One region of the Leifsonia sp. AG29 genome, then DNA from elsewhere that is predicted to be linked to it. Evidence: predicted binding sites of a transcription regulator. Region 1 holds the regulator's gene; the other holds the start of a gene.

What was found. Region 1 encodes HspR, which represses chaperone genes until heat shock. Its sites were predicted from a motif close to AAGTTGAGTCNNNNNGACTCAACTT; they were not measured.
Region 2: a site for HspR is predicted at 5,268-5,292, ahead of FPT20_RS04790 (ATP-dependent Clp protease ATP-binding subunit). Genes of this name have one in related genera too.

The regions. Positions count from the first base shown of each region.
Region 1 covers NZ_VMSF01000001.1:3,112,378-3,123,385, reverse strand. Annotated here, with positions in the region: gene dnaK (molecular chaperone DnaK) at 1-405, shown strand, start outside; gene FPT20_RS15035 (nucleotide exchange factor GrpE) at 408-1,055, shown strand; gene FPT20_RS15030 (DnaJ C-terminal domain-containing protein) at 1,178-2,161, shown strand; gene FPT20_RS15025 (heat shock protein transcriptional repressor HspR) at 2,164-2,577, shown strand; gene FPT20_RS15020 (alkaline phosphatase family protein) at 2,712-4,397, opposite strand; gene FPT20_RS15015 (cysteine hydrolase family protein) at 4,612-5,349, opposite strand; gene tdh (L-threonine 3-dehydrogenase) at 5,484-6,527, shown strand; gene FPT20_RS15005 (glycine C-acetyltransferase) at 6,529-7,716, shown strand; gene FPT20_RS15000 (YdeI/OmpD-associated family protein) at 7,647-8,282, opposite strand; gene FPT20_RS14995 (TMEM175 family protein) at 8,423-9,022, shown strand; gene FPT20_RS14990 (alpha/beta hydrolase) at 8,994-10,436, opposite strand; gene FPT20_RS14985 (LacI family DNA-binding transcriptional regulator) at 10,446-11,008, opposite strand, start outside.
Region 2 covers NZ_VMSF01000001.1:981,424-992,431, reverse strand. Annotated here, with positions in the region: gene FPT20_RS04800 (penicillin-binding protein) at 1-1,330, opposite strand, end outside; gene FPT20_RS04795 (type I restriction endonuclease) at 1,499-2,590, shown strand; gene FPT20_RS04790 (ATP-dependent Clp protease ATP-binding subunit) at 2,713-5,250, opposite strand; gene FPT20_RS04785 (hypothetical protein) at 5,394-6,308, shown strand; gene FPT20_RS04780 (histidine phosphatase family protein) at 6,305-7,015, shown strand; gene FPT20_RS04775 (NAD(P)H-hydrate dehydratase) at 7,002-7,862, shown strand; gene FPT20_RS04770 (SHOCT domain-containing protein) at 7,981-8,457, shown strand; gene FPT20_RS04765 (AI-2E family transporter) at 8,508-9,743, shown strand; gene FPT20_RS04760 (hypothetical protein) at 9,761-10,309, opposite strand; gene FPT20_RS04755 (ATP-binding protein) at 10,306-11,008, opposite strand, start outside.

The DNA.
Region 1 (11,008 bases):
GACGACATCGAGCGCATGGTGCGCGAGGCCGAGGAGCACGCCGCCGAGGACAAGAAGCGCCGCGAGTCCGCCGAGACCCGCAACCAGGCCGAGCAGCTCGTCTACTCGATCGAGAAGCTGATCAAGGAGAACGAGGACAAGCTCCCGGAGGACGTCAAGAACGAGGTCCAGGGCGATGTCGACGGCCTGAAGACGGCGCTCGCCGGCGAGGACGACGAGGCGGTCAAGTCCGCTTACGACAAGCTGAACGCGAGCCAGCAGAAGCTCGGCGAGGCGATCTACGCCTCCGCCCAGTCCGCGCAGGCTCCGGCCGGTGAGTCCGCCGAGGGCCAGCCGTCCGGCGAGTCCTCCGACGACGAGGACGTCATCGACGCCGAGGTCGTCGACGACGAGGAGAAGAAGTAAGCATGTCGGACCAGAACCAGAACGACTCGGGCGAGCCCGAGCGCGAGGAGCCGGTCGTGCGCGACAAGCGCAGGATCGACCCCGAGACCGGGAAGGTCCGACAGCCGGAGAAGGAGTCGGGTGAGCACGACCTCTCGCACGAGGAGCTCGTCGACGTCGGGCCCGGGGAGGAGCAGGAGACCGTCCTGAGCGACGACGACCTCGACATCCTCTCCGGCCAGACGACGGCCGAGCAGCTCGCGGCCGAGCGGCTGGGCGACCTCCAACGGGTCACCGCCGAGTACGCGAACTACCGCAAGCGCACGGAGGCCAACCGGGAGATCGAGCGCGAGCGCGCGGTCGGCGAGGCCGTCAAGGGTCTCATCCCCGTGCTCGACGACCTCGAGCGCGCCGAGAAGCACGGCGACCTCGTCGAGGGCAGCGCGTTCGCGACCATCGCGGGCAAGCTCCGCACGGCGGTCGAGCGTCTCGGCCTCACCCCCTACGGCGAGAAGGGCGAGCCGTTCGACCCGCAGATCCACGAGGCGATCTTCCAGCAGCCGACCCCCGACGTGACGGCGGACACCGTCGCGGAGGTCGTCGAGACGGGCTACCGGCTCGGCTCGACCACCGTCCGGGTCGCGAAGGTCGTCGTCTCGACCCCGGCCTGAGCCGGGAGCAGGTCCACGGAGGCGAAGCGGCGGGAGACTCATCCCGCCGCTTCGCTCGCCGTGGGGCATCACGCAGACTTACGACTATCGACACTGACGAGCACGACTGAGAGGAGGCGCCCGTGGCAAGCCAGGACTGGTTCGACAAGGACTTCTACAAGGTCCTTGGCGTCTCCAAGGACGTCAGCGACGCCGAGCTGAAGAAGACGTACCGCAAGCTCGCACGCAAGTACCACCCCGACTCCAACCCCGGCGACGCGGCCGCGGAGGGGAAGTTCAAGGAGATCAGCGAGGCGTACTCGGTGCTGAGCGATCCCGAGGAGCGCAAGGAGTACGACCAGATCCGCGCGATGGGCTCCGGTGCCCGCTTCACGGCTCCCGGCGCGGGCGGTCAGGGCGGCTTCGAGGACGTCTTCGGCGGCATGTTCAACCAGGGCGCCCCGGGCGGGTACACGTTCCAGCAGGGCGGCAACTTCGACGACGTCTTCGGCGGCCTGTTCGGCAACGGCCGGTTCGGCACGCCGAGCGGCGGCTTCCGCGGCTACGGCGGACCGACGCGCGGCCGCGACGTCACAGCCCACACGACAATCGACTTCGTCACCGCGACCCGCGGCGAGACGATCACCCTCCAGGCGGCCGACGGCAAGCCGATCAAGGTGAAGATCCCCGCCGGCGTCGCCGACGGCCAGAAGATCAAGCTCCGCGGGAAGGGCCAGCCGAGCCCGGACGGCGGTGAGGCGGGCGACATCGTCCTCACCGTGACGGTGCGCAAGCACCCCGTGTTCGAGCGGGAGGGGCTCAACCTCCGCGTCAACGTGCCGGTCACCTTCGCCGAGGCCGCCCTCGGCGCCACCATCGAGGTGCCGACCCTCGGGGGCGACCCGGTCAAGCTGCGCGTCGCCCCGGGGACCCCGAGCGGGCGCGTCCTCCGCGTGAAGGGCCGGGGCGTGCAGACCGCCAAGGGCACCGGTGACCTTCTCGCGGTCGTGCAGGTCGCCGTTCCGTCGCACCTCTCCTCCGAGGCCAAGGAGGCGCTTGAGGCGTTCGCCGAGAAGCTGCCCGACGAGAACCCCCGCGACGACCTCCTGGCCAAGGCCCGGAGCTGATGATGGACGAGAACAGCCAGGTCTTCGTGATCTCGATCGCGGCGGAGCTCGCGGGCATGCACCCGCAGACGCTCCGCCAGTACGACCGGCTCGGACTCGTCAGCCCCAGCCGGACGGCGGGGAAGTCGCGCCGCTACTCCATCCGCGACGTGCAGAAGCTGCAGGAGATCGCGCGTCTGAGCGGCGAGGGCGTCAGCCTGGAGGGGATCCGCCGCATCCTCGAGCTCGAGGACCAGGTCGGCGAGCTCCGCACCCGCGTCCGCGAGCTCGAGACCGCCCTCGCCGACGAGCTGCTGAACCGCCCCGGCCGCCGCGTCTTCGCGGCCGGCTCCGAGGGCGAGGTCGTCTCGATGCGCGCCGGGACCCGGGTGCGCCGCAGCAACCAGCTCGTGGTCTGGCGCCCGCTGGAGCGCTGAGCGCTCGCGCGCGCGCGAACGCACGAGGTGCTCGCAGATGCTGTCCGACACGGCGTGTCGGCAGCACCTGCGAGCACCTCGACGGGGCGGGACGCCCGCGCCCCCGCGAACGCCCCGCCCGAGGGGAGCCGCGCTCAGCGCCCGGAGGCCGGAAGCGCCTTCGTGCCCTCGATCCGAACAGCCTGCAGCGCGCGCGGGTCCAGCCCGAGCTGCGTCAGGATGGTCGGCGCGATCTGCGTCGTCTCCACCGGGGCGTCCACGCGCTTGCCGTGCTCGGCGCCCGGCGTCGACACGAGGATCGGGACGTTCCGGTCGTCCGCGCTGGCGCCTCCGTGCTCGGCGATCTTCGAGGTGCCGCCCGTGTAGACGACGCCGGTCTGCGCGATTCCGAGGATGTCGGGGATGCGCGAGTCGCTCGCCGCGGTGCCGAAGTACTTGGCCACTCCGGACCCCGCGTAGATCGTGGTCAGGCCCGACGACGTCACGCTGGTCGGCGCGCCGGTGATCGTGTTGCCCGCGGCCGGGTGGGAGGCCAGGTAGGCCTTGGCGAAGTCGGCCGCGCCCTGCGAGTGGTCGCTCAGCCACAGCTGCATGATGTCGTCGTCGGTGGCGAAGGCGACGAGGCCGCCCGCGCCCGCGTGGGCGGCCTTCCAAGCCGAGTTCAGCCCATCGATGATGGGACCGTCGTCGACGCGCTTGAGCGCCGCGGGGTCGGTCGGGGACTGTCCGTGCTTGGCGGAGAGGATGACCGTCGTGTCGCGCTCGTGGCCCGTCTTCTTGAGCTCGGCGGTGAAGGAGGCGAGGGACGAGTCGACGAAGTCGAGCGCCTTGCTCAGCAGCGGCCCCGGCGTGGAGCCGTCGGCGAGGTAGCCGCCGGCGAGGCCGTCGGACGTCGGCAGCTTCTGCGCGGTGGACACCGACTGGAAGTTCAGGCCGAAGATTCCCGGGACGGGCTCGGCGGTGGTGCCCGAGTGGTCCTTGCCGTCGATCTCGTTGAGCACGGCCTTCACCTTGTAGGCGTCGTACTGCTGGGTCGCGGCGTTGTCCTTCGTCCAGTCGCCGCTGAAGGGCGCGGCGGCGTCGCTGTTGATCTCCGGTGTGAAGAGGTCGTCGACACCCGTGCCCGACGGGCCGTTCAGGATCTCGTAGGCCGGGTGCTTGTCACTCCAGGCGGTGCGCAGCCCGGCCGCCTTCGCGACCTCGAAGACCGTGTTCACCTTGAGGTACTGGTGCGGGTACACCGGCTTGCAGGTCGCCGGGTCGACCGGCAGCGCGGCCGGGTTCAGCAGCGTGGCCGGGGTGCCGGTCATCGAGAGGATGCTGCCCGGCAGTCCGGTCAGGCCCTGGCCCGCGTCGAGCCGGGTCTGGTCCTTGTCGGCCGCCTCCGTGTATGCGACCTCGGCGCCGGGCTTGGCGGTCGCGCAGTCGGTGGTGCCGACCGGGAGGAGCGCCCGGTTGTACGTGTCGTCGTAGTACACGCCGGTCGTGCCCGGGTTGCCTCCGGTCACCTGCCCGACCATGCCCGGGAACGAGTCCGAGGGCACGGGGGTCTGCGCGCGCGTGTAGTCGGTGCCGTGCGCCGCGAGCGCCGCCATCGCCGACGACGGGTGCGTGCGGACGTACCAGTCGAGGTCCTTCTGGTGCAGACCGTCGACCGAGATCAGGAGGACGTGCTTGGCGGTTCCGCGGTCGTCGCGGTCGCCGTGACCTTCGTCGGCGAGGGAGGGGGCGGCGGCGGCCCCGGCGAGGAGTGCGCCTCCGGCGATCGCCGCACCCATCGCGAGCGCGCGCCGGGACGGCTTCCGAGTCGAGAAGCTCATCGGTTTCCTTTCGAACGGTCGCCCCTCGTCCGGGGGCGGATGACCGGTCCGATCCTGGCGGCGCGGGACGCCCCTCCACCATGCACGCGCGCCACTGCTCCCCGAGCGTTCACGCAGCATTCATCGCACGGGGGACGCCTCCGAGCGCGCTCCCAGCCGGCGGCGTCTCAGCCTGTGCGCGCGCTCATGTCAGGGCTCTCAGGTCCGGGCGCCCCTAGAGCGACGACACCCCCTGCCCGACGTACAGGGTGTTCTCGATGTTGCGCGCCTCCTCCGCGGCGATGTCGCGGTCGATGCCGGCCCGCACCTCCCGCATTAGCTTGTGCAGCTCTTCGTGCTTGCCCGGGACGCGCGCGTGGCCGGTGCTGTCCCACAGGTTCGAGACGGGGAGGCTGTCGCCGGCTTCGACGGCGAGCGTCCACTCCTCGGTGGTGGCGACGGCGGCGAACTCGGACTGCATCGTGACGAGCACGCTGCGGTGGAGCGCGTCGGCCGAGATGGCGCCCGCCTCGTTGACGAGGTCGAGGGTGCCGGTGGCGTCCGACAGGAACTCGACCGTGAATCCCAGGGCGGACGCGTCCCGGGCGGTGCCCGCGCAGCAGTGCTGGGTCATGTACCCGGCGATGGCGACCGTGTCGATGCCGGCGCCTCGCAGCCACTGCTCGAGGTCGGTGCCGGCGAACGCCGAGACGCCGTTCTTCGTGACGAGGTGCGCCCGGCTGCGGTCGGCCACGGAGGAGTGCAGGGCCGCTCCCTCCGAACCGTGAGCGAAGACCGGCGCCCCCGCCGCCTCCAGATGCTGGACGAGGACGATCGGGAGGCCGTGGTCGTCGGCGGCGTCCCAGGCCACCTCGATGTTCGGGATGGAGGTCATCAGGTCGGGGAAGCAGATCTTGAGATTGCCGGTGACGTACTCGTTCTGCACGTCGATCACGATGAGTGCGCGCTTCATGTGCGCACTCTAGTCCGCGCACCGGCGCGCGGCGCCGCTAGGCTTGTCGGCGGCAGTGCGCGCTCACGAGGCGCCGGCGCCGCCCGCGATGAAGCACGAGCACGACTCCCACGAGGAGAACTGAGGATGGCACGATGAAGGCCCTGTTCAAGAGCGAAGCCGGTCCCGGCCTGTCGCTGGTCGATGTCCCGGAACCGCAGATCGGTCCGGAGGACGTGAGGATCCGGGTGCTCCGCACGGGCATCTGCGGCACCGACCTGCACATCGAGCGCTGGGACGACTGGGCCGCTTCCGCCGTGGCCGCTCCGCTCATCCCGGGTCACGAGTTCTACGGCGAGGTCGTCGAGGTCGGCGACATGGTGCACGACGTGGAGGTGGGCGACCGCGTCTCGGGCGAGGGCCACATCGTCTGCGGCACGTGCCGCAACTGCCGTGCCGGCCGCCGCCAGATGTGCATCCGCACGAAGGGCGTCGGGGTGCAGCGCGACGGGGCGTTCGCCGAGTACCTCGTGCTGCCCGCGACGAACGTGTGGGTGCACCACACCGGCATCGAGCCGGAGGTGGGCGCGCTGTTCGACCCGCTGGGCAACGCCGTGCACACCGCCCTCGCCTTCCCGGTCGTCGGCGAGGACGTCCTCGTCACCGGGTGCGGCCCGATCGGACTCATGGCGATCGCCGTGGCCCGGCACGTCGGCGCCCGCTACATCGTCGGCACCGACATCAGCGAGCACCGGCTGGAGCTCGCGCGGGGGATGGGCGCCGACTTCACCGTCGATGTGTCCAAGCACGACATCCGGGAGGCGCAGCGCCGCCTCGGCATGCGCGAGGGCTTCGACGTCGGTTTCGAGATGAGCGGCGCCCCGACGGCGCTGCCCTCGATGATCGAGAACATGAACCACGGCGGCCGGATCGCGATGCTCGGCCTCCCCTCGCAGAAGATCGCGATCGACTGGGGCATCGTCGTCACCCACATGCTGACGCTGAAGGGCATCTACGGCCGCGAGATGTTCGAGACCTGGAACGCGATGGGCGCCATGCTGCAGACCTCGAAGCCGCTGCACGACGCCATCGCCTCGATCGTGTCCGACCGCTTCCCCGCCCGCGACTGGCAGAAGGGGTTCGCCGCCGCGGAGGCCGCGGGCGGCGGAAAGGTCATCCTCGACTGGACGGAGGTCTGAGATGTACGGGAGTTTCCGCGAGCACGTCGCCGCGCAGCTGACGGAGATCGAGGAGGCGGGGCTCACCAAGCGCGAGCGCAGCATCCACGGGCCGCAGGCCGCCGAGATCGTCGCCGACGGCGCCGAGGTGCTGAACTTCTGCGCCAACAACTACCTCGGCCTCGCCGACCACCCGGTCCTGCGGGAGGCCGCGAAGAAGGCGCTCGACGACTGGGGCTACGGCATGGCGAGCGTGCGCTTCATCTGCGGCACGCAGGAGCAGCACCTCAAGCTGGAGCGCCGCGTCTCGCGCTTCCTCGGCACGGAGGCGACGATCCTGTTCTCCTCCTGCTTCGACGCCAACGGCGGCGTGTTCGAGACGCTGTTCGGCGCGGAGGACGCGATCGTCTCCGATGAGCTGAACCACGCCTCCATCATCGACGGCATCCGGCTGTCGAAGGCGAAGAGGTTCCGCTACAGGAACCGCGACATGGCCGACCTGCGCGCCCAGCTCGAGGCGGCCCGGGAGGCGGAGGCCCGGTTCACGGTGATCGTCACCGACGGCGTCTTCTCGATGGACGGCTACATCGCTCCGCTCGAGCAGATCTGCGACCTGGCCGACGAGTTCGGCGCCCTGGTGTTCGTGGACGACTCGCACGCGGTCGGCTTCGTCGGAGAGCACGGTCGTGGCACGCCCGAGCTCTGCGAGGTCGCCGATCGGGTGGACATCTACACGGGGACGTTCGGCAAGGCCCTCGGCGGCGCCTCCGGCGGGTACGTCTCCTCGCGCCGCGAGATCGTCGATCTGCTGCGCCAGCGGTCGCGTCCGTACCTGTTCTCGAACACGCTGGCCCCCTCCATCGTGGCCGGAACGCTCGCCGCCCTCGATCTGCTGGAGCAGTCCGATCAGCTCCGCGCGCAGCTCGTCGAGAACGCCGCGCTGTTCCGGCGCCTGATGACCGAGGCTGGGTTCGACCTCCTGCCGGGCAAGCACCCGATCGTGCCGGTCATGTTCGGCGACGCGGCACTGACGGCCCGCATCGCCGACGAGATGCAGAAGCGCGGGGTCTACGTGACCGCCTTCTCGTACCCGGTGGTGCCGAAGGGCCGGGCGCGCATCCGCGTCCAGCTGTCGGCCGCTCACACCTCCGGTGAGATCGAGCGCTGCGTGGAGGCGTTCGTCGGGGCCCGGGAGGCCGTGACCGGCTGACGCCACTGGTTGGCGCGCCGGTTCTCGTGCGCCTCCGAGACCGTGGTCGCGATGCGCTTCTGGCGGGTCGCGTCGGTCTTCGCCGAGAGCAGCCACTCGAGGATCGCGCGGCGTGCGGACCGAGGGAAGGCGTCCCAGTTGGTGCGCGCGTCGGCGTCGGCGTCGAGGGCGGCTGCGAGGTCGTCCGGCTCGGCGAGCTGCTCCACCTCGTCGAGCCGGGACCAGGTGCCGTTCGCGACGGCGACCTCCACCGCGGCCTCACCCGCGGGGCGCATGAGCCCCCGGGCGCGGAGCGACTCGACCCGCTCCTTGTTCTTCTTCGACCAGCTGCTCCGGGGGCTCCGCGGGTTCAGCCGCAGCATCGAGTACTGGTCGTCGAGCTTGCGGGGGAGGCTGTCCACCCAGCCGACGCACAGCGCCTCCTCCACGATGTCGTCGTAGTGGAGGCTGCGTCCGGCCCCCTTCGGGTACACCAGCCACACGCCGGGCGACTCGGCGGCGTTCGCCTCCAGCCAGTCCCGCAGCTGCCGCCGGTCGGTCACCGTGATCCGCTCGAGCTCCGCCATCTCTCCTCCTCGCAGCGCCTCGCTGGTCATTTTCGCTCACCTCCGCCCTGAGCGGAACGACGGCCGCGGCCGGTGCGCGATCGGCGCGCATGAGGCAGGATCGAGCCGTCGCTGCGTGTGCGGATCAGGAGGGACCGGCGATGTCGAAGACGAGGCTGGAGGCGTTCAGCGACGGGGTGCTGGCGGTGGCGATCACGCTGCTCGTGCTCGATCTGCACGTGGACCCGGGGAAGGGCGGGAGCCTCCTGGCGCAGCTGGGTGCGGCGTGGCCGTCGTTCGTCGCCTACGTGGTGAGCTTCCTCGTCATCGGCGTGATCTGGGTCAACCACCACTCGATCTTCCGGTTCGCGGTGACCATCGACCGGCTGCTGCTGTTCTGGAACCTCATGCTGCTCATGTTCGTGACCACCATCCCGTTCACGACGTCGACGCTCGCGGGGGCGCTCGCGGATGGCGATGCGTCGGATGTGCGCGTCGCCGCGGTGCTCTACGGCGGTGCGACCACCGGTTTCGCGGTCGCGTTCACCTTCGTCTGGGGCCGGATCACCCTGGACCTCTTGCGCTCCGGGGCGATGGGGGCGCCGGAGCGGAAGCGTTCGATGCTCCGCTTCAGCGCCGGCACCGTGCTGTACCCGATCCTGACGCTCGTCGGTGTGCTGTATGCGCCGGCCATGCTGGCAGGGTTCGCGCTCGTGAGCGTCTACTACCTGTTCAATCAGACCGGGGCGTCGGAGGCGTGACGGCCCCGGGCCTGACGGCCCCGGGCCTCGAGCGCAGCGCGGAGAAGAACACGAGCAGTCCCACGACGAGGAAGACCGCCAGCGCGGTGAAGTCGCCGATCGCGGTCATCCCCGCCACCGTCGCGATCTGCGTGATGCCGCAGGCCCGGGCGTCCTGGTCGGCCTGGCACAGCGGGCGATCCGCGGCCGGCCGGATCGCCCCGCTCGCCAGCCAGCCCGGGATCAGCTGGTTGTAGGCGGTCTCGAGCCCGAGTGTCACGGTCGCCCCCGAGTGGCTCTGACCGGGGACGGCCCAGTAGGTGACCTTCCAGCCGGCCTTCTCTGCCGCTGTGGCGGTCGCCTCCACCTGGGGCCGGAAGTGGTCGTCCTCGCCGCCCGCGACGAAGACGGCGCGTATCGGGGTCCCGGCGTACGACCGGGAGGCGAGCACGTTCTGCGGCCAGACCCTCTCGTAGGCGCTCTCGCTGCCTGCGTAGTAGCGATCGCGCGTGCGGTCGGAACGGTACTCGCCGGGTCTGTCGGGGCCGGAGATGTCGATGACGTTCCCCCAGACGGCCGGGTGGGAGGCCGCGAGGTAGGCGGCGCACTCGCCGCCGTGGGAGTAGCCCGCGATCGCCCAGTCGGCCCGCGCCGGCGACACCGGCAGCTCGGAGCGGATCCAGGCGGGCACGTCTTTCGACAGGAAGGTCTCGAGCTTGCCGGCCGGCGTGTCGCTGCAGGGCGGGTTGGCGCTCTCCGACCCCAGCTGGTCGACGACGAGCACGAAGGGCGCGTCGTCGAGGGGCCCGGCGCCGAGGGAGTGGAGGGCGTCGAGAGTTGCCCCGAGGGTGGGGCGCCCCGGCTGGCCCATCATCATCGTCACGATCGGCCGGGCCGTCGACGGGTCCGCGATCCAGCCGGGAGGGACGAACAGGTGGGCGTCGCGCGAGGCGAACCCGGAAGCCGTCGGCGGGATCGGCACGGTGAGCTGGTAGCCGTCGGCCAGGGTCTTCTCGTCGACGGGGATGCGCCTTCCTGCGACCTCGACGGATGCGAACGCCGGTGCGGCGCCGATCACGGCGATGGAGGCGGTGAGCGCCCCGGCGACGACGGCGATCGCCGCCCTCACCACGAAGGGCCGGCGCCGCACGGTGTCCCCGCTTCGCGCGCCGCCTCCGCTCTGGAGTGCGTCCCCGATGGCCAGCGGGAGGAGCGTCGCGGCCAGCCCGATCGCCGCCCAGCCGGGACCGGCGAGGTCCGGCCGGGGTGCCGTGACGCCGAGCACGGCGAGGAGGCCGAGGGCGACCATCTGCGACACGACGACGGCTCGCACGCTCCGTCCGGCGCGGAACCGCACGGCACGGCGCACGAAGCGCCAGGCCGGGTACGCGCACACGACGGCGAGCGCCGTGCTGAGCCAGACCAGGGGGGCCACCCCTCGACACTAGGAGGCGCGCACCGTCGATTCCCTGCCGATCACCCGGATTGGGGGTGCGTCCAGTCGCTCGACGCGCTCCCCGGCGCGCATGCGCGCGACCGCGTCGAGCAGCGTCGTCGCCAGCGCCTCCGGGTCGAAGGTCACCGTGCTGAGCCGCGGGAGGAAGTCGGCCGACGCCGGATGGTCGTCGGCTCCGATCACGGAGATGTCGCCCGGGACACGGAGGCCTGCGTCGGCGAGGGCGCGCACTGCCGCCATCGCGAGACCGTCGTCATAGGCCACGACCCCGGTCGGTCGGGCCGGTTCGTAGCGCCACGCGTGGGCCCAGTCGCGGAGCGTCCGAGCGGACGCTGCCGCGTGCGTGACGGCGACCGTCGCGGCCGCCGAGGCCGCGACCGCCTGAGCGCCGGCGAGCCGCTCGTCCGAGGCGCTGCGGGAGGGATCCGCCGGCGCGAGGTAGACCAAGGTGCGGTGGCCGAGCTCGATCAGGTGCTGCGCGGCGGCGGCACCGAAGGCGCGCTGCGGGACCACCAGCGTCGGCGCGTAGTCGACCGGCTCGGTTCCGTGCA
Region 2 (11,008 bases), 2.1 Mb from region 1:
CCGTGTTGTAGTTGACCGCCGTAGCGCCCGGGACGGGCTGATCGCTGTTGTTGTAAGCGCGGTTCTGGACCATCGTGACGATGCGGCCGGTTCCGACCTCGAGCGACACGTTCGAGGCGCCCAGGTCGATGTCGGAGCGCGAGCCAGGGATGTAGCTGCTCAGGGACTGCTGCGCGACCGCCTGCAGGTCGAGGTTGAGCGTCGTGTAGATCTTCAGCCCGCCTCGCATGAGCGTGGCCCACCGGTCGTCGCTGGTCTTGCCGTATGCCGGGTCGTTCAGGATGACATCCCGCACGTAGTCGCAGAAGAACGCGGCGTTGAACTTCTGCGCCGACACGCAGCCGTTGGTCGCCGGCGTGATGGTCGGCGTGATGGGCGCCTTCTTCGCGGCGTCGCGCTGAGCCTTCGTGATCTTGTGGTTGACGTACATGCGGTCGAGCACGTAGTCGCGGCGCTCCTTCGTGAGCTTGTAGCCGTTGGCCGCGCCGTTGTCCTTGTTGTCGGGCTGGTCGATGCGCAGGTTCGCCGGGTTGTTCAGGATGGCGACGAGCGTCGCCGCCTGACCGAGGTCGAGCTGGGCTGCGGTGGTGTTGAAGTAGTACTGCGCCGCCGCCTGGATGCCGTACGTCTGGCCGCCGAAGCCCACGACGTTGAGGTACCCGGTGAGGATCTCCTGCTTGGTGTACTTCTTCTCGAGTCCGACGGCGTAGCGCATCTCCTGCACCTTGCGCTGGAGGGTGACACCGGCCGCGTCCCGGTAGCAGGCGTCGACCTTCTTCTGATCGGTGAGCGCCTCGCACTTCTCGACGCCGATGTTCTTGACGTACTGCTGCGTGATCGAGGAACCGCCCTGCAGGTCACCGCCCGCCACCGTCGAGAGCGCCCCGCGGATCGTGCCGAACACGTCGACGGCGCCCTCGGAGTAGAAGCGCGGATCCTCCGCGGCGACCGCGGCGTCCTTGACCGTCTGGGCGATGTCCTTCCACGCGACGTCCTGGCGGTTCTGCGCGTAGAAGCTGGCGATCGGGATGTCCTGCCCGTTCTGCTTCGCGTACACCGTGGAGTTCTGCGCGAACTGCTCCACGTTGAGGGTGGACGGGAGGGCGTTGAAGTCGTTGATCCCGGCCGCGGCGGCGATCCCGGACCCGAGGACGAGCGGCAGGGCGAGCACCGAGCTCAGCACGGCCGCGATGACGGCGATCCCGAGGAACTGGAGGATGACACCCTGGCGGGTGCGGGCGGGCTTCAGCTCGAAGCTCTTGAGCGGTTCGATCCGCCGGTCGAGGTCGGCCAGGCGCGACGAATTGCGGAGGCGATCGGAGACGGACACCCACCCAGGCAACCAGGCTTTCCTGGACGAGTACAGGGGGTTGGGTGTGAGCGGCTTCTCAGGCGTTCAGGATGCCGACACGCGCTAGGCCCCTATTCGAGGGGAAAACGTACCAAACGGCCGGGATGTCTTTTATCGTCGCAGTGGAGTCGAGCGGAGGGTAACCCGATGGAGTTTGAAGAAGTATTAGCGGCGTTGGCGCTCAAGGTAAGGAACCAACGTGACGCCATCAGCACCGAGGAAGCGACAAAGAACGCGTTCGTCATGCCATTCATTTCGAGCGTCCTCGGATACGACGTCTTCAACCCGCTCGAAGTGGTTCCGGAGTTCACGGCTGACGTCGGCATTAAGAAGGGCGAGAAAATCGATTACGCCGTCATGCGTGACGGGGAAGTTCAGATGCTGATCGAAGCAAAGAAGTCGACCGAGTCGTTGACGATCGAAAACGCTTCCCAGCTGTATCGGTACTTTGCCGTCACGAACGCCCGCGTGGCGATCCTGACCAACGGTCAGGTCTACCAGTTCTACACGGACCTGGACGCACCGAATCGCATGGACGACAAGCCATTTCTGGTTCTCGATCTACTCGATGTCGATGAAACACTCATCCCGGAGCTTCGAAAGCTCACCAAGGACGCATTCGATCTGGATTCCGTTATCAGCGCGGCGGGCGAGTTGAAGTACATCGGCCAGATCAAGCGCGTTCTCGCCGCGCAATTCCGTGAGCCTGAGGATGAATGGACAAGGTTCCTCATCAGCCGGGTTTACGACGGTTCGATCACGCAGCGCGTACGGGAGCAGTTCGCGCCGCTCGTGGAAAAGGCAACCAAGCAGTTCCTGAACGACCAGGCAAGCGACCGACTCAAGACTGCGCTCGGTGGCTCCTCGTATACGACCGCGCAACCAACCGAGCCCGAGACGCTTGTCAGCCAACCCTCCTCTCATGCCGATTTGGACCGCGACACCGAGATCGAAACGACAGAAGAGGAACTGGAGGGTTACCAAATCGTCAAAGCGATTGCATGCAGCGAAGTCAAGCCGCATCGCGTTGCCCAGCGTGACTCAAAGTCGTACTTCGCCATCCTCCTCGACGACAACAATCGCAAGCCGCTCGCGCGACTCCACTTCAACGGCAAATCGAAGAAGTACATTGGTCTCTTCGATGCTGAGAAGAACGAGACGCGGTACGAGCTCGAATCGCTCGAAGAGATTTACCGTTTCGCTGACGAAATCCGAACTGCGGCCCGTCGTTACGCCTGACGTTTGACGCGCCAAATCAGTCGTCACGCCCGGACTCGTTCGGTGGCTGTTCCTCGCTAGGCGCAAAGCGCCGAAGGCGCCGGCCCTCGTGGGGACCGGCGCCTTCGTACCGGGGTGGCGGGTTACGCCGCCACGGGGAGGGAGACCGCTGCGCTGACCCGGAGCTCGCCGTCGATCGCGTCGACGATCACGCGGCCGCCGTCGGCCAGGTCGCCCGAGACCATCAGCTCGGCGATCCGGTCGTCGACCTCGCGCTGGATCACGCGGCGGAGCGGCCGGGCACCGTACTCCGGCTCATAACCGGCGTCGGCGATCCAGGCGACGGCCTGCTCGGTGGCCTCGAACCCGATCGACCGCACGGAGAGCCGCGCGGAGGTGCCCTTCAGCAGGAGCCGCACGATCTCGCGCAGCTGCTCGGCGTCGAGCTTCCGGAACAGCACGATCTCGTCGATCCGGTTCAGGAACTCGGGGCGCATCGCCTCCCACAGCTTCGCCATGACGCGGTCGCGGATGTCCTTCTCCGAGGAGAAGCCGTCCGAACCGGTGGGCACGAAGCCGAGGGCACCGCTCCGGCTCGCGAGGAACTCCGAGCCGAGGTTCGAGGTCATGATGACGACCGTGTTGCGGAAGTCGACCGTGCGGCCCTGACCGTCCGTGAGCCGCCCGTCGTCCAGCACCTGCAGGAGCAGGTTGAAGACGTCCGGGTGGGCCTTCTCGATCTCGTCGAACAGCACCACCGAGTACGGGTTGCGGCGGACGCGCTCAGTCAGCTGACCCGCCTCGTCGTAGCCGACGTATCCGGGAGGCGCTCCCACCAGCCGCGCGACGGTGTGACGCTCTCCGAACTCGCTCATGTCGAAGCGCAGCATCGCCCGCTCGTCGCCGAACAGCGAGGCCGCGAGCGACTTCGCGAGCTCGGTCTTGCCGACACCGGTCGGGCCGAGGAACAGGAAGCTGCCGACGGGCCGCCTCTCGTCGCCGAGACCCGTGCGGTTGCGACGCACGGCCTTGGCAACGGCCGTGACCGCGTCGTCCTGACCGATCACGCGCTCGTGCAGCTCGGACTCGAGCCGCGCCAGGCGCTCGCGGTCCGCCTCTCCGATGCGGGACACCGGGATGCCGGTCGCGCGGGAGACGATCCCGGCGATGGCCGCCTCGTCGACGACCGCGTCCGGACGCGGGGCGGAGGCGAGCTCGTCGAGCGAGCGCTGCACCGCCTCCATCTCGTCACGGAGGCGCGACGCCTCCTCGTAGTGCTCCGCGGCGACGGCGGAGTTCTTCTCGGACTCCAGGGTGGCCAGGCGCTCCATCAGGGCCGACGAGTCGACGCGCTTGCCGAGCGACAGCCGGAGCCGGGCGCCGGCCTGGTCGATGAGGTCGATGGCCTTGTCCGGCAGGAAGCGGTCGGAGATGTAGCGGTCGGAGAGCTCAACCGCGGCGCGGATCGCGTCCTCGGTGTAGCGGACGCCGTGGTGCTCCTCGTAGGCGCCGCGGAGGCCGTCGAGGATGAGGACGGCGTCCTCCACGCTCGGCTCCCCCACCGTCACCGGCTGGAAGCGGCGCTCGAGCGCCGGGTCCTTCTCGATGCGGCGGTACTCCTTGAGGGTCGTCGCGCCGACGAGGTGGAGGTCGCCGCGGGCGAGGCGCGGCTTGAGGATGTTGCCGGCGTCCATGCCGCCCGACTCGCCGGACCCTCCGGCGCCGACCACGGTGTGCAGCTCGTCGATGAAGACGATCAGCTCGTCCTTGCCCGCGCTGATCTCGTCCATGAGCTTGGTGAGCCGCTCCTCGAAGTCGCCGCGGTACCGGGTGCCGGCGACCATCCCCGCGAGGTCGAGCGAGACGACCTTCTTCTCCTGCAGCTGCTCCGGCACGTCGCCGGACACGATCGCGCGGGCCAGGCCCTCCACGATCGCCGTCTTGCCGACGCCGGCCTCGCCGACGAGGACGGGGTTGTTCTTGGTCCGGCGCGACAGGATCTCGACCGTCTGCTCGATCTCGTCGAGACGGCCGATGACCGGGTCGAGGCGGCCGTCGCGTGCGAGCGCCGTCAGGTCGGTGCCGAACTGGTCGAGCATCGGGGTCTGCGACTGTCCGTCGGCAGCCGGCTGCGCGCCGGTGTCGCCGCCCACGGTCGCCTGCTGGCGCATGGCCCCCGTCAGCGCCTCGGGCGTCACGCCCGCGGCCTGCAGGACCTGCCCGGCGGGCGCATCCTGACCGATGACGAGCGCGAAGAACAGGTGCTCGGGGTCGATGTAGGTGGCGCCCGACGCGCGGGCCACCTGATAGGCGTGGAAGAGAGCGCGCTGCGCAGAGGCGGTCACGCTCGCGCCGTCGGCGTCGATCTCGCTTCCGGTGGCGGGGAGGCGCTGCTCGGCCGCGGCGGCCACAGCGGCCGGGTCGACGCCGATGCGGCGCATCGCCTCGGCGGCGGGCTCCTGCTCCGCCATCACGCGGAGCACGTGGAGCGCGTCGAGCTCGCGGTGGCCGTGGCGCAGCGCGAACCGCCCGGCCTCGGCCAGGATCTCCTGGGTCCGGCGGCTGAGGTAGCGGCTGATGTCGATGGAGCGCGCGGCACGCGCACGCTCACCCGCGAGGTAACGCGCGAGGAACTCGTCGAACGAGCCGGCGTCGCCGTCGGGAGTGAAGTTCTCGGGCACTTGTTCTCCTGATTCCAAAGTTGAGTGGTGTGCACTCAACTTCAACGCTGGAGGGGCGCGGGTATTCCCGGATCTTCCGATGCTCCTCGCGACCCGCCCCCGCGGATGCCCACGCGACCGGCTGCTCGGGTAGCCTCGCCCCCATGGATGCGACGACGGCGTGGCTGCTCGAGGGAGACCCGGCGATCCGCTGGCAGACGCGCCGCGATCTGCTGCACGAGGACGACCCCGCCGTGGCCGCCGACCGCGACCGCGTCGAGCAGGAGGGGTGGGGCGCCCGCCTGCTGGATCGTCAGGACCCGGGCGGCACCTGGGGCGGCGCGGTGTGGAAGCAGCGGGAATGGGACGCGACGGACGACACCGTGCTCCTGCTCGCGCTGCTCGGCGCGCGCGGACCCCGGACCGACGCCGCGATCGACCGCGTCGCGTCCGGGGTCGACTGGGGCGAGGAGTGGGGCCGCAACCCGTTCTTCCGCGGGGAGGAGGAACCGTGCATCAACGGACGCGTGCTCACCGCGGCCGCCGCGTTCGGGCGGGCGGACGACCTCACGGTCGAACTGATCCTCAGCCAGCAGCAGGACGACGGTGGCTGGAACTGCTACGCGCGTTCGCCCGGTGATCCCGGCTCGTTCAACAGCACGATCTGCGTGATCGAGGGGCTCGCGGCGTACCGCGACGGCGGCGGGACGATCGACGTGGCGGAGCCGCTTCGTCGAGGCCAGGAGTACCTGCTCGAGCGTCGCCTCCTGCGTCGCCGGTCGACGGGCGAGCTGGTCGACGAGGCCTTCCTCCGGTTCGCCTTCCCCTATTACTGGCACTACGACGTCCTGCGCGGACTCGACCATCTCCGCGCGTCCGGTGCGGCCTTCGACGACCGGGCCGCCGAGGCGGTCTCCGTCGTGGCGGACGCGCGCGGAGCAGACGGCCGCTGGGTGCTCGACGCCACGTTCCCCGGCGATGTCGCGGTCAAGCTCGAGCGCGTCGGCGAGGCGAGCCGCTGGATCACGCTGCGCGCCCTTCGCGTGCTCGAGTGGGCGGGCGTACAGTCCGGGGCATGACGGCTCGAACCCTTCTGCTCATCCGTCACGGCGAGAGCACGGCGAACGTCGCGGCCCAGGCCGCCGAGGCCTCCGGTGCCGAGGTGGTCCGCGTCGAGGCGCGCGACGCGGACGTCCCGCTGTCGCCGCTCGGCGAACGGCAGGCGACCGCTCTCGGCGACCGGCTCCGCCCCTCCCTCCCGCCCGGCGCGCTGATCTACTCCTCTCCTTACCTGCGCGCCCGCGAGACCGCTCAACTCGCCCTGGGCGCCGACGTGCCGCTCCTCCTCGACGAACGGCTCCGCGATCGCGAACTCGGGGTCCTCGACCGGCTGACCTCGGTCGGGGTCGCGCGCCGGTTCCCGGAGGAGGCCGAGCGCAAACGCTGGGTCGGGAAGTTCTATCACCGGCCTCCGGGCGGCGAGTCCTGGGCGGACGTCGCGCTCCGGCTGCGGTCGTTCGTCGGCGAACTCCCCGCCGGGGAGGCCCCGATCGTCGTCTTCGCGCACGACGCCGTCGTCAGCCTGTTCGTGTACGTGCTGCTGCGCATGACGGAGGCGCAACTCGCCGAGCACCTCCTCACGCACCCGGTCGCGAACGCCTCCGTGACGGCGCTCGTCGGCGACCCGGCCGGATGGCGATTGGAGGCGCTGGCCGACGACAGCCACCTCGCCGCCGCAGGCCTGCCGACGACCGAGCACCCGGGAGCCGCTCGTGCCGAGGTCTGAGGCCGAACGGATCACCCCCGGGCTTCTGCGGTCGTGGCCGCTCCCCCGGCCGACGGGCTCCAAGCGCTCGCGCGGCGACGTCGTCGTCGTCGGAGGGGCGCGCCGCTCGCCGGGAGCGGCGCTCCTCGCCGGCCGGGCCGCCCTCCGGGTGGGTGCCGGGAGGCTGACCCTCGCGGTCGGCGCATCGGTGGCCGAGGCCGTCGCCGTCGCGTTGCCGGAGTCGGGCGTGGTGCCCCTCGCGGAGACCCGGAGCGGGGCGGTGCGCGGTGCCGCGGTCCGCTCGGCGTCCGGGGATCTGGCTGCCGCCCGCGCGATCCTCGTCGGCCCCGGTCTCGACGACGCCGGCGAGACGGCGCGCATGCTGCACGAGGTCGGCAGGGCGGCCGGACGGGACGCCACGCTCGTCCTCGACGCCTACGCGCTCGGCGCGCTCGCCGGGCACCGGAGACTGGCCGGCCGCACCCCGCGCATCCTGACCCCGAACGAGCAGGAGGCGTCCATCCTCCTCGGGCGCGACGTGCGGGACCTCGACGCGGCCACCGTCGAACTGGCGCGACGCTACCGGGCGGTGGTCTCGTGCTTCGGGCGCATCGCCTCACCGGAGGGACGCCTCCTCACCACGGGCGACGGGGATCCGGGTCTCGGCACGTCGGGAAGCGGGGACGCGCTGGCCGGTGCGATCGCCGGGCTGGCCGCACGGGGCTGCCGGCCGTTGCAGGCGGCGGTCTGGGGCACGCACCTCCACACGGCCGCCGGGGCGTCGCTCAGCCGGTCGGTGGGGGCGCTGGGGTACCTCGCCGGCGAGATCGTGGACCGCCTCGTGGTCGAGCTCGACGCGCTCTCCTGAGCCGGGGAAGCTCTCCTGAGCCGGGGAAAAGGGCTCTAGACGAGCCGAACCCGGCGGCGCTACTGTCAGCGCACACCCAGCCTCCATGGGGAGATGGGCTGAGGAAGGAGCTGTACTCATGGACTGGAGCAACTTCTGGAGCGTCGTCTGGCTGTTCTTCTGGAGCTTCGCCTTCGTCGCCTACCTGTTCGCGCTGTTCGCCATCATCAGCGACCTGTTCCGCGACCACAAGCTCAACGGCTGGTGGAAGGCGCTGTGGATCATCTTCCTGATCTTCGTGCCCTTCCTCACCGCCCTCGTCTACCTCATCGCCCGCGGGCCGGGCATGGCCGAACGCAGCCAGCGGGAGGCGCGGCAGGTCCAATCCGCGACCGACCAGTACATCCGCACGGTGGCGCAGGCCAGTCCGGCGGATGAGATCGCCAAGGCGAAGGCGCTGCTCGACGCGGGGACGATCAGTCCGGAGGAGTTCGCGCACCTGAAGTCGCGGGCTCTCGCCGGACAGGATGCGCCGGCTTCCGGCGGCGCTCACGCGGCTCCCGCGGCGTCCGCCCCGGCGGCACCCCCGGCCCCTCCCGCCGCTCCGACGGCGTGACGGCGGGGGCGCGCTGACGGCGCCCCAGAGAACAGAGCCGAGGCGATGACATGGCGCAGCGTTCGCGGGTGTGGCCGTTCGCACGCCGGCGGCGCGCGCCGGAGCCCGCTCCGCCGGAGGGGGCCGACTCCGACGCGGCCACGGCCGGCCCGGCCGACGGCCGCGCGGTCCGGATCCTGCTCGGGCTCGCGGCCGGCGTGGTCATCGCCTTCGGCATGGCGGGGATCGCGCACATCCTCGCACCGACCCTGCTCGCACTCGTCCTGACCATCTGCGCGCAGCCGGTGCGCGTGTGGCTGCAGCGGCACGGGACTCCTGACGGGCTCGCGACGGGCGCCGTGGCGCTGACGGTGTTCGCGCTGCTCGCGGCGTTCATCGGGCTCCTGATCGTGGCGATGGCCCAGTTCATCGGGATGCTGCCCCAGTACAAGGATGAGCTCGAGGCGATCGGAAAGCAGTTCGGCGAGTTCCTGCAGACGATCGGGCTAGGGCAGCAGCAGGTGAACGACATCGCCTCCAGCTTCGACCCCACCAAGTTCCTCAACTTCTTCACCGAGCTGCTCGGCAACGCCTTCGGGCTGATCGCTTTCCTCGTCGTGGTGCTGACGATGCTCATCCTGATGCCGGCCGACGCCGCATACACCCCGACGCTGCTCCGGCAGCTCGAGCCGACGAAGCCGAACCTCGTCTTCGCCGTGAGCGGATTCGCCCGCAGCGTCCGGCGGTACATGGTCGTGACCACGGTGCTCGGCATCGTCCAGGGAGTCATCAACGGAATCGCGCTGTGGGCGCTGGGAGTGCCGGCCGCGCTCCTGTGGGCGATCCTGTCGTTCCTGTGCAGCTTCATCCCGAACGTCGGCTACTTCATCGCCATCGTCCCTCCCCTGGTCTTCGGCTATCTGACCGGAGGCTGGGGCACCGTCATCGCGATCATCGTCATCTACGGCGTGATCAACGCCATCGTCCAGTCGGTGATCCAGCCGAAGGTGGTCGGCAACGCCGTGGCGCTGAGCCAGACGCTCACCTTCTTCTCCGTGCTGTTCTGGGCGGTGGTGCTCGGGCCGATCGGCGCGATCCTCGCCATCCCTCTGACCTTGCTCGTCCGGGCGGTCCTCGTCGACTCCGACCCGCGCGCCCGGCAGTGGCGCCCCGCCATCGGCGACCTGAGCCACACCCGCGAGCTGATGAAGGAGGACTACCTGGCCCGGAAGACCGAGCGCCGCCAGGCCAAGGGCAAGCAAGCGGCCGGCCCGCCCGCCGCCGAACCACCCGGTGACTCCGACTGACCGCGGCGCCGGGCCCCTCAGTGCTGCAGCGCGCTTTTCAGCACGATGACGATCACCCCGAACAGTCCGCTCGTGAGAGCGCCGGCCAGGCAGATCACGACGGGTCTCCGTCGCAGGGCGAACACGGAGTAGCCGAGGAGGGCGAGCATGAGCACCGAGAACCAGAGGGAGAGGTAGACGGAGAGCACGGGCGGGAGCAGAGCGAGCGAGGCCAGCAGCAGCGGGATGCTCGGGATGATCGCCGCCTCCAGCATGCCGCCGGACTCGCCGATCGCGTGCCGGAGCGCATCGCGGACGCGAGCGCCCAGAGCCTCCTCCCCCGGCTGGTAGCCGAGGGCCGTCGAGTAGACGTGGGCGGTCCAGAAGACGACGATGCTGACGACGCTCAGAACGAGGAGGTGGACGACCGCGGCTCGGTCGGTCTGCCCGCCGGAGGCGGCCGCGACGACGCTGGCGTACACGACGGTGCCGTAGATGGCGGCGGGCGTGCCCCAGTGCCGCCACAGCGCCCGGTGGAGGCGGCTCTCGCGGTCCGGGGCGGCGTCGGTGTCGTTCAGATCCATCATCCGGCGGCCAGGACGGCCAGGTCGCTCCCGCCCTCGACGGTGAGCCGCCGACCGACACGGACCAGCTGCGGCTCGTCCGAGAACGCTCCCGCGAAGAGCGCCTCGCCCTTCCGGAACGTGGGCGACTCCTCGAGCATGGCGACCGGGACGAAGCCGAACACGTCGGCGATCTCGGCGAGGTCGCGAGGCGAGTTCATGCGCATGAGCCCGAGGTTGTCGCACTGCGAGAGCACGTTGGGGTGGATCTTGGTCGGACGCTGCGTCGACAGGAACAGCCACAGCCCGAACTTGCGGCCCTCCGCGGCGATCTGGATGAGCTGCTCGGTGAGCTGCGCCTCCACGCTCGACCGCGGCACCGGTGGGCAGAAGTTGTGCGCCTCATCGATCACGATGAGCAGCGGCCGGCGCTCCATCCGGTGCTCCCAGAGGTGCTCCAGCACGCACAGCGCGGCCGCCTGCGGTTCGGACGGGTGCGAGAACCCGCCGACGTCGAGCACGACGACGCGCGGCCGCTCGTCGACCGTGTCGACGACGCTCGAGCGTCCGAACGACCACAGCGGCCACTCGAGGATCTCGAGGTTGTCGATGCGGCGCCCGAGCCGCTGCCGGGCGGGATCGCCGGACGCAGCGAGCGCGCGGAGGAAGGCGTCGCGGTCGAAGGCGTTCGACGACTTGTCGAGGTGCAGCAGGGCGTTGTAC